Regions from separate parts of the Hylemonella sp. P2_B10 genome, predicted to be linked through region 2. Evidence: predicted binding sites of a transcription regulator. Region 2 holds the regulator's gene; each other region holds the start of a gene.
What was found. Region 2 encodes sigma-54, which starts transcription at its own class of promoters, with help from an activator protein. Its sites were predicted from a motif close to TGGCANGNAANCTGCTTT; they were not measured.
Positions count from the first base shown of each region.

Region 1: a site for sigma-54 is predicted at 1,349-1,366, ahead of AC1DX2_RS03400 (PEP-CTERM sorting domain-containing protein). Genes of this name have one in related genera too.
Region 3: a site for sigma-54 is predicted at 939-956, ahead of nirB (nitrite reductase large subunit NirB). Genes of this name have one in related genera too.

Region 1 covers NZ_JBFUDE010000001.1:695,435-697,698, forward strand. Annotated here, with positions in the region: gene AC1DX2_RS03395 (outer membrane protein assembly factor BamD) at 1-185, shown strand, start outside; gene AC1DX2_RS03400 (PEP-CTERM sorting domain-containing protein) at 372-1,304, opposite strand; gene AC1DX2_RS03405 (ATP-dependent DNA helicase) at 1,560-2,264, opposite strand, start outside.
Region 2 covers NZ_JBFUDE010000007.1:166,563-168,826, reverse strand. Annotated here, with positions in the region: gene lptB (LPS export ABC transporter ATP-binding protein) at 1-583, shown strand, start outside; gene AC1DX2_RS25195 (RNA polymerase factor sigma-54) at 583-2,175, shown strand; gene AC1DX2_RS25190 (THUMP domain-containing class I SAM-dependent RNA methyltransferase) at 2,197-2,264, shown strand, end outside.
Region 3 covers NZ_JBFUDE010000001.1:45,417-47,680, reverse strand. Annotated here, with positions in the region: gene AC1DX2_RS00195 (ANTAR domain-containing protein) at 1-829, opposite strand, end outside; gene nirB (nitrite reductase large subunit NirB) at 1,160-2,264, shown strand, end outside.

The sequences.
Region 1 (2,264 bases), on a different contig from region 2:
GCGAAGCGCCGGCACTGGAAGAAGCGCTGTTCGTGATGATGAAGTCCTACGAGGCGCTGAACCTGACACAGTTGCGCGACGACACCAAGCGCGTGCTGGAAGCCAACTACCCCAACAGCGACTTCCTGAAATACGGCGCCCGCGTGGCGACCAAGAAGTGGTGGCAGATCTGGGCGCTGTGGTGAAGTAGAGCGCCCGGGGTTACCCACTTCGCGTGGCCCCTGTCCCCAGGGGTGCAGTTGAGTTGGCTGTCGCCCAATGGCGCTCCAGTGATTGGGGCGCGCTCACACAGCGTGCTTGCTACCGGCACAATGCCTGACGACCGGCGCCGTGGTGACGGCGCCGTTCAGCTTACCGCGCGCTGGCGCGTATCAGCCCAGATGTTTGGCGCTGCGGCGCTTGGCCATGGCCGTGGCCAGCAGGGCCAGGCTCAAGCCCAACAGCGCCAGACTGCCGGGTTCCGGCACGTCATTGGTAGAGGCAAACTTGTAGCCGGCAATGGCCAGTTCTTCAAACCCATGCTCGTTGCCGCGAATGGACATTTGCACCACAAAGGAGTCAGTGTCCAGGAACAGGCCGTCATACAGGTCGAAGGTGGGTATCACCGCGAAGTAATCCGGTTTGCCGCTGCCGTTGGTATCCCAGTGGTAGGTGGTGCCGCTGGTGGTGGGCGCGGGGATGTTGCAATTGTCGTAAGGCGTAGGCGCGGCCGGGCCGATATAGGGGCTGCCGCAGGATGTCACCCGCGCGTCAATGTCGTAGCTGCCATTGGCATTGGTGTCGAGCGAGAACGAGGCAATCTGTGAGGCGCCGCGGTAGACCGCCACCCGGCCGGAGATGAGCAGGTCGGGGTTTTGGGCGTTCTCGTTGTGGTCGAACACAAACAGCGGCTGGTAGCTGGTGCCGCCCAACGTCAGGTACTGCCGGATCAGGCCCACGGTGCCGGTCATGCCCATGCCCCAGGTACCGTCGAAATCGCCCGAGTTCAGGGCATCCATGGGCGCTTGGTAGCCTGCCGGGTTGGCCACGCTGTTGCTCGTATACACGATCACGCCCAGGGTGCCGGAGCCGCTGGCGAAACTGAAGTTGCTGGTATTGCCCGGCAACTTGCCGGCTGCCTGCTGCTGCGTCAACAACGAAGCTGAGTAAACCAGAGCCTGGTCAAATTGTTGCGGCGGCAAGCCGTCCACCAAGCCGCCCGGCAATGTCAGCACCACGGGCGCTGCCTGTGCCATGCCTGACAAACCGAGCACCGTCAAAACGGCCACCAATGCGCGCGGAATCGATGCGAATGTGGTTTTCATAGAGACTCTCCTGGAAAGTTGGTCTCCCTTTTTCGCTTAAAAAACAAGCAAGTTTCATGCAAAAAAACATTCACATTTGAAATCAAGAACTTAACGGCTGGGCCGTTGGAAAGGGGTTCTTGAGTGTCAATTTTTTCGACGCTGGTGGCGGCCAAATCAGGTCTCAGCCCATCGCCCGCCAGGGTTGCCCGGCCGGTCCGATAGACAGCCAGTCGGGCCGTCAACGACGGGCGGCCCGGGAATTTGAGCCCGGCTTCACCCCATCAACGGGTGATCCGCCCTCAGCGCCTCCAGCGCCTGCATCAGTTCTTCTTCACTGGCCAGCCGCCGCATCGGTGGCAGCGCCGCCAGCAGGCGCCGGCCATAGCCCATCTGCACCAGCCGCGTGTCGCAGACGATCAGCACGCCCTGGTCGGACTCGCGGCGTATCAACCGCCCGGCGCCCTGCTTCAGGGCCACGGCCGCCTCGGCCAGGTAGTAGTCGCTGAAGGCGCTGCGGCCCTGCTCTTCCAACCGGCGTGAGCGGGCCTGCACCAGCGGGTCGTTGGGCGGGGGGAACGGCAGCTTGTCCACCACCACCAGTTGCAGCGCATCGCCCGGCACGTCAAAGCCCTCCCAGAACGAGGCCGAGGCCACCAGGATGCACCCTGCTCGCCCGCCTTCGCTGCCCTGGCGAAAGCGCTCCATCAGCTCGCGCTTGGGTTTCTCGCCCTGCACCAGCACCTCCAGCACGCCCGATGCGCTGAAATGCGCCTGCAAGGCCTCGCTGATGCTGCGCAAGGCCCGCAGCGTGGTGGTCAGCACCAGCGTGCGCCCGCCCAGCGTGGGGGTGATGCGCTGCACCAGGCGCGCCACCGCCTCGCTGTGCCCCGGCTCGTTGGGCTTGGGCAGGTTGCGCGGCACGTAGACCGCGGCCTGGTGGGGGTAGTCGAACGGGCTGCTGACCCGCAGCACCTCGGC
Region 2 (2,264 bases):
GCGTGCCACCTCGGGCGACATCCGCATCGACGGCCAGTCGGTGGAGCACATGCCCATACACCGGCGTTCGCGCATGGGCCTGAGCTACCTGCCGCAAGAGGCCTCTATCTTCCGCAAGCTCAATGTGGAAGACAACGTGCGCGCGGTGCTGGAGCTGCAGCGCGACGAGGCCGGCGAGCCATTGAAGAAGCCCGAGATCGAGCACCGCTTGACCAGCCTGCTGCAGGAACTGCGGGTGGAGCACCTGCGCGATTCGCCGGCGCTGGCGCTGTCCGGCGGCGAGCGCCGCCGCGTGGAGATCGCCCGTGCGCTGGCCACGCAGCCGCGTTTCATCTTGCTGGACGAGCCGTTTGCCGGCATCGACCCGATCGCCGTCATCGAGATCCAGCGCATCATCAGCTTCCTCAAGGGGCGCGGCATTGGCGTGCTGATCACCGACCACAATGTGCGCGAGACGCTGGGCATCTGCGACCACGCCTACATCATCAGCGACGGCCATGTGCTGGCCCAGGGCACACCCTCCGAGATCGTGGACAACGCCGATGTCAGGCGTGTGTATCTGGGCGAACACTTCAAAATGTGATGAAACCCGGTCTCTCGCTCAAGATATCGCAGCACCTGGCGTTGACGCCACAGCTGCAGCAGTCCATCAGGCTGCTGCAGTTGTCGACGCTGGAGCTGAGCCAGGAAGTCGACCAGATGCTGGACGACAACCCCTTCCTGGAGCTGGCGCATGACGAGGCGCCGGGCAGCGACTTCGGCATCGCCCAGGTCGACACGCCCGTGCGTGAGGACGACCGCGACGCCGAGTTCGCCGCCAGCGGCGCCGCGACAGAGTACACCGACAGTTCCACCTCCACCACGACCAATGACGAAGCGACGCCGCTGACCGCCGACGACGGCCAGGATTGGGAGGGCGACGGCACGCTGGACATGTCGCCCGACGACGGCGAGTGGGGCGGCGACGCCAAGGCCCACGGCAACAACCTGAACGGCGACGAAGACGCCGATGCCGGTGAGCTGGCGCGCAGCCAGGAGTCGCTGCAAACACATTTGCACCGCCAGGCCTTGGCGCTGCGCCTGAGCGAGGCCGACAGTGCCGCGCTGCGCTTCCTGATCGAGTCGCTGAACGACGACGGCTACCTGGAAGACCCGCTGGAAGACCTGGCACGCGGCCTGGCCGGTGGCGACGAGGAACAGGTGGAAAACCTGGTGCACAGCTTCACCATGGCCTTGAGCCTGCTGCACAACCTGGAGCCGGCCGGCGTGGGCGCGCGCAGCCTGGCCGAGTGCCTGAGCCTGCAATTGCACGCCATGCAGCGCAACATTCGCCTGGACGTGCCCACCGCCATGGCGGTGGCGCTGGCCCTGCGCGTCTGCGAGCAACCCATCGACCTGCTGGCGCGCCGCGACGTCAAGCGCCTGGTGCAGCTGTGCGGTTGCAACGACGCCGCCGTGCGCGACGCCATCGCGCTGATCGCCCGCCTGGAGCCCAAGCCGGGCCGCCGCTTCATCGATGTGGAGCGCAACGTGGTGGTGCCCGATGTGTTGGTCACCAAGATCAGCAATGGCGCGCAGGCGCGCTTTCGCGTGCTGCTGAACCCCGACGTGATGCCCAAGCTGCGCGTGCACGACATCTATGCCAATGCCCTGAAGCAGCACAAGGGCGGCGGCCGGGAAGCCTCCAACTACGCCGCCTTGCAGCAGCGCCTGCAGGAGGCGCGCTGGTTCATCAAGAACATCCAGCAGCGCTTCGACACCATCCTGCGCGTCAGCACCGCCATCGTGGAACGGCAGAAGAACTTCTTCACCCATGGCGAACTGGCCATGCGCCCGCTGGTGTTGCGCGAGATCGCGGATGAGTTGGGGCTGCACGAATCCACCATCAGCCGCGTCACCACCGCCAAATACATGGCCACACCGTTCGGCACCTTCGAGCTGAAGTTCTTCTTCGGCTCGGCGCTGGGCACCGAATCGGGTGGCAATGCCTCCAGCACTGCGGTGCGCGCGCTGATCAAGCAATTTGTGGCGGCCGAAAGCCCGAAGAAGCCGCTGAGCGACAGCCAGCTGTCCGACATGCTGAAGGAGCAGGGCATCGAGTGCGCGCGCCGCACCGTGGCCAAGTACCGCGAAAGCCTGCGCATAGCGCCTACCAACTTGCGCAAGGCGCTGTAAGCGCCGCCAAGGGATCTCCCCGTGAACCAGTTGCAATTGTTTCTGCCTTGCGCCGCTGGCGTCGAGGACTACCTGCTGGCCGAGGCCGG
Region 3 (2,264 bases), on a different contig from region 2:
GGGTGCCCCCCTGTGCTCCACCTGGCGTGCCGCCCTGCGCCAAGGCGGCCTTCAGCAGCGCCCAGCTCTGCTCCACCTGGTCCAGCAGGTCGCCAAAGGTGGGGATGGACACGGTCTTGCGCAGCAGCGCAAAGTTGCCGTCCACCCAGGCCACGGATTCGGCCAGCAGCACGGCATGGCGGCTGGCCCCGGGGTCGGCCGCCTGCAGCAGGTGCAGCTTGACCAGCCGCTGCGACAGCATGCGCAGCTGGCCCGAGCGGTTGACGGCCTCGGCAAAGCGCGCCGACTGGATGACTTGCTGCGACAACTGCCCCAGCCGCAGGTTGGAGCGCATGGCGGTGCTGCGCAGCACGCGAAAGGCCTCGTCGTCCGAGATCTGCTGCGCCCGCATCAGGATGCCCTTGGCCCGGTCCACCACCTTGCGCTCTTCAAAGCGCGTGGCCATGTCTTCATAGGCCTTGCGCTGCTGCTGCGCCTGGCGAAAGCGTGCCTGCGCAAGCTGGATCAGCGGGCGCAGGCGGGCGGCGGAATAGCCGTCCACCACGTACACGTGCACGCCGCTGGCGGTGGCCTTGTCGATGTTGCCGGCGTCCATGTCCTGGGTGAACAGCATCACCGGGCAAGGCAGCGCCTGCTCCAGCAGGTGGATGGCCTCAAACAGGCCGGCGGTGGGGAACGGCTCGTTGCAGATCACCACATCGGGTGCATGTTGGAGCACGGCCTGCACCAATTTGCTCACCTCCTGCACCGTGGCCAGCACCGCAATGCCGGCCGCCTGCAGGTCGGCGGCCAGCGTGGGTGCCGCCAACTGGCGGTGGGCGAAGAGCAAGGCAGATGTCATAAATGATGGATTTCACTGGGGAAACAGCCTGAGCTTGCAATTAGCCTGCCACGCGGCCTGCCCAATGGAGACGCTATTTTGCTGCACCCGCAGCACATGGCACAGATTTTGCGAAACAGCAGGCAGACGCAACGGCGCGTTCAAACGAAATAGATACCGCCCAGTTTCTGTGCACAACGACGTCGCACAGTATGGGCGCTCCAAAGACTGCACGCTTGAGCAGGTCTTTGCCGAGATGCGGTTCCCACCGCTACCCAGTACCCCTGTCTGCAACGCTGCGGCGTTGCGAAGACGCTTCGTTTGAGTGGAGTGATCGCTATGAGCAAACCCAAACTCGTCATGGTTGGCAACGGCATGGCCGGCGTGCGCACGCTGGAAGAGCTGCTGAAGATCGCCCCGGACATGTACGACATCACCGTGTTCGGCGCCGAGCCGCACCCCAACTACAACCGCATCCTGCTCAGCCCGGTGCTCGCTGGCGAGCAGACGCTGGACGAGATCGTGCTCAACACGTTTGACTGGTACACGGAAAACGGCATCACCCTGCACGTGGGCAAGAAGGTCGTCTCGGGCGACCGCGCCCGCCGCGTGGTGCGCGCGGTGGATGCCGACGGCAATGTCACCGAGGCCCCCTACGACCGGCTGCTGCTGTGCACCGGCTCCAACCCCTTCATCCTGCCGCTGCCGGGCAAGGACCTGCAAGGTGTGATCGCCTACCGCGACATTGCCGACACCAACACCATGATAGAAGCCGCCAAGGTGTACAAGCACGCGGTGGTGATCGGCGGCGGCCTGCTGGGCCTGGAGGCCGCCAACGGCCTGATGCGCCGGGGCATGACGGTGACGGTGGTGCACGTGATGCCCACGCTGATGGAACGCCAGCTCGACAGCGTGGCCGGCGACATGCTGCGCAAGTCGCTGGAAGAGCGTGGCCTGACCTTCATGATGGGGGCGCAGACCGAGGCGTTGCTGGGCACTGAGGACGACGGCAAGGCCGGCCGCGTGAAGGCGGTGCGCTTCAAGGACGGCACCGAGGTGCCGGCCGACCTGGTGGTGATGGCGGTGGGCATACGCCCCAACACCGAGCTGGCCGAGAGCATGCGCCTGCACGTGAACCGCGGCATTGTGGTGAACGACACGCTGCAGACCGTGACCGACGCGCGCATCTACAGCGTGGGCGAATGCGCCGCCCACCGGGGCGTGGCCTATGGCCTGGTGGCGCCGCTGTTTGAGCAAGCCAAGGTGGCGGCCAACCACCTGGCGCTGATGGGCATAGGCCGATACCAGGGCTCGCTGACCTCCACCAAGCTGAAGGTGACGGGCATCGACCTGTTCAGCGCGGGCGACTTCACCGGCGGCGCCAACACCGAAGAGATCGTGATGAGTGACCCCTTTGGCGGCGTCTACAAGAAGCTGGTGATCA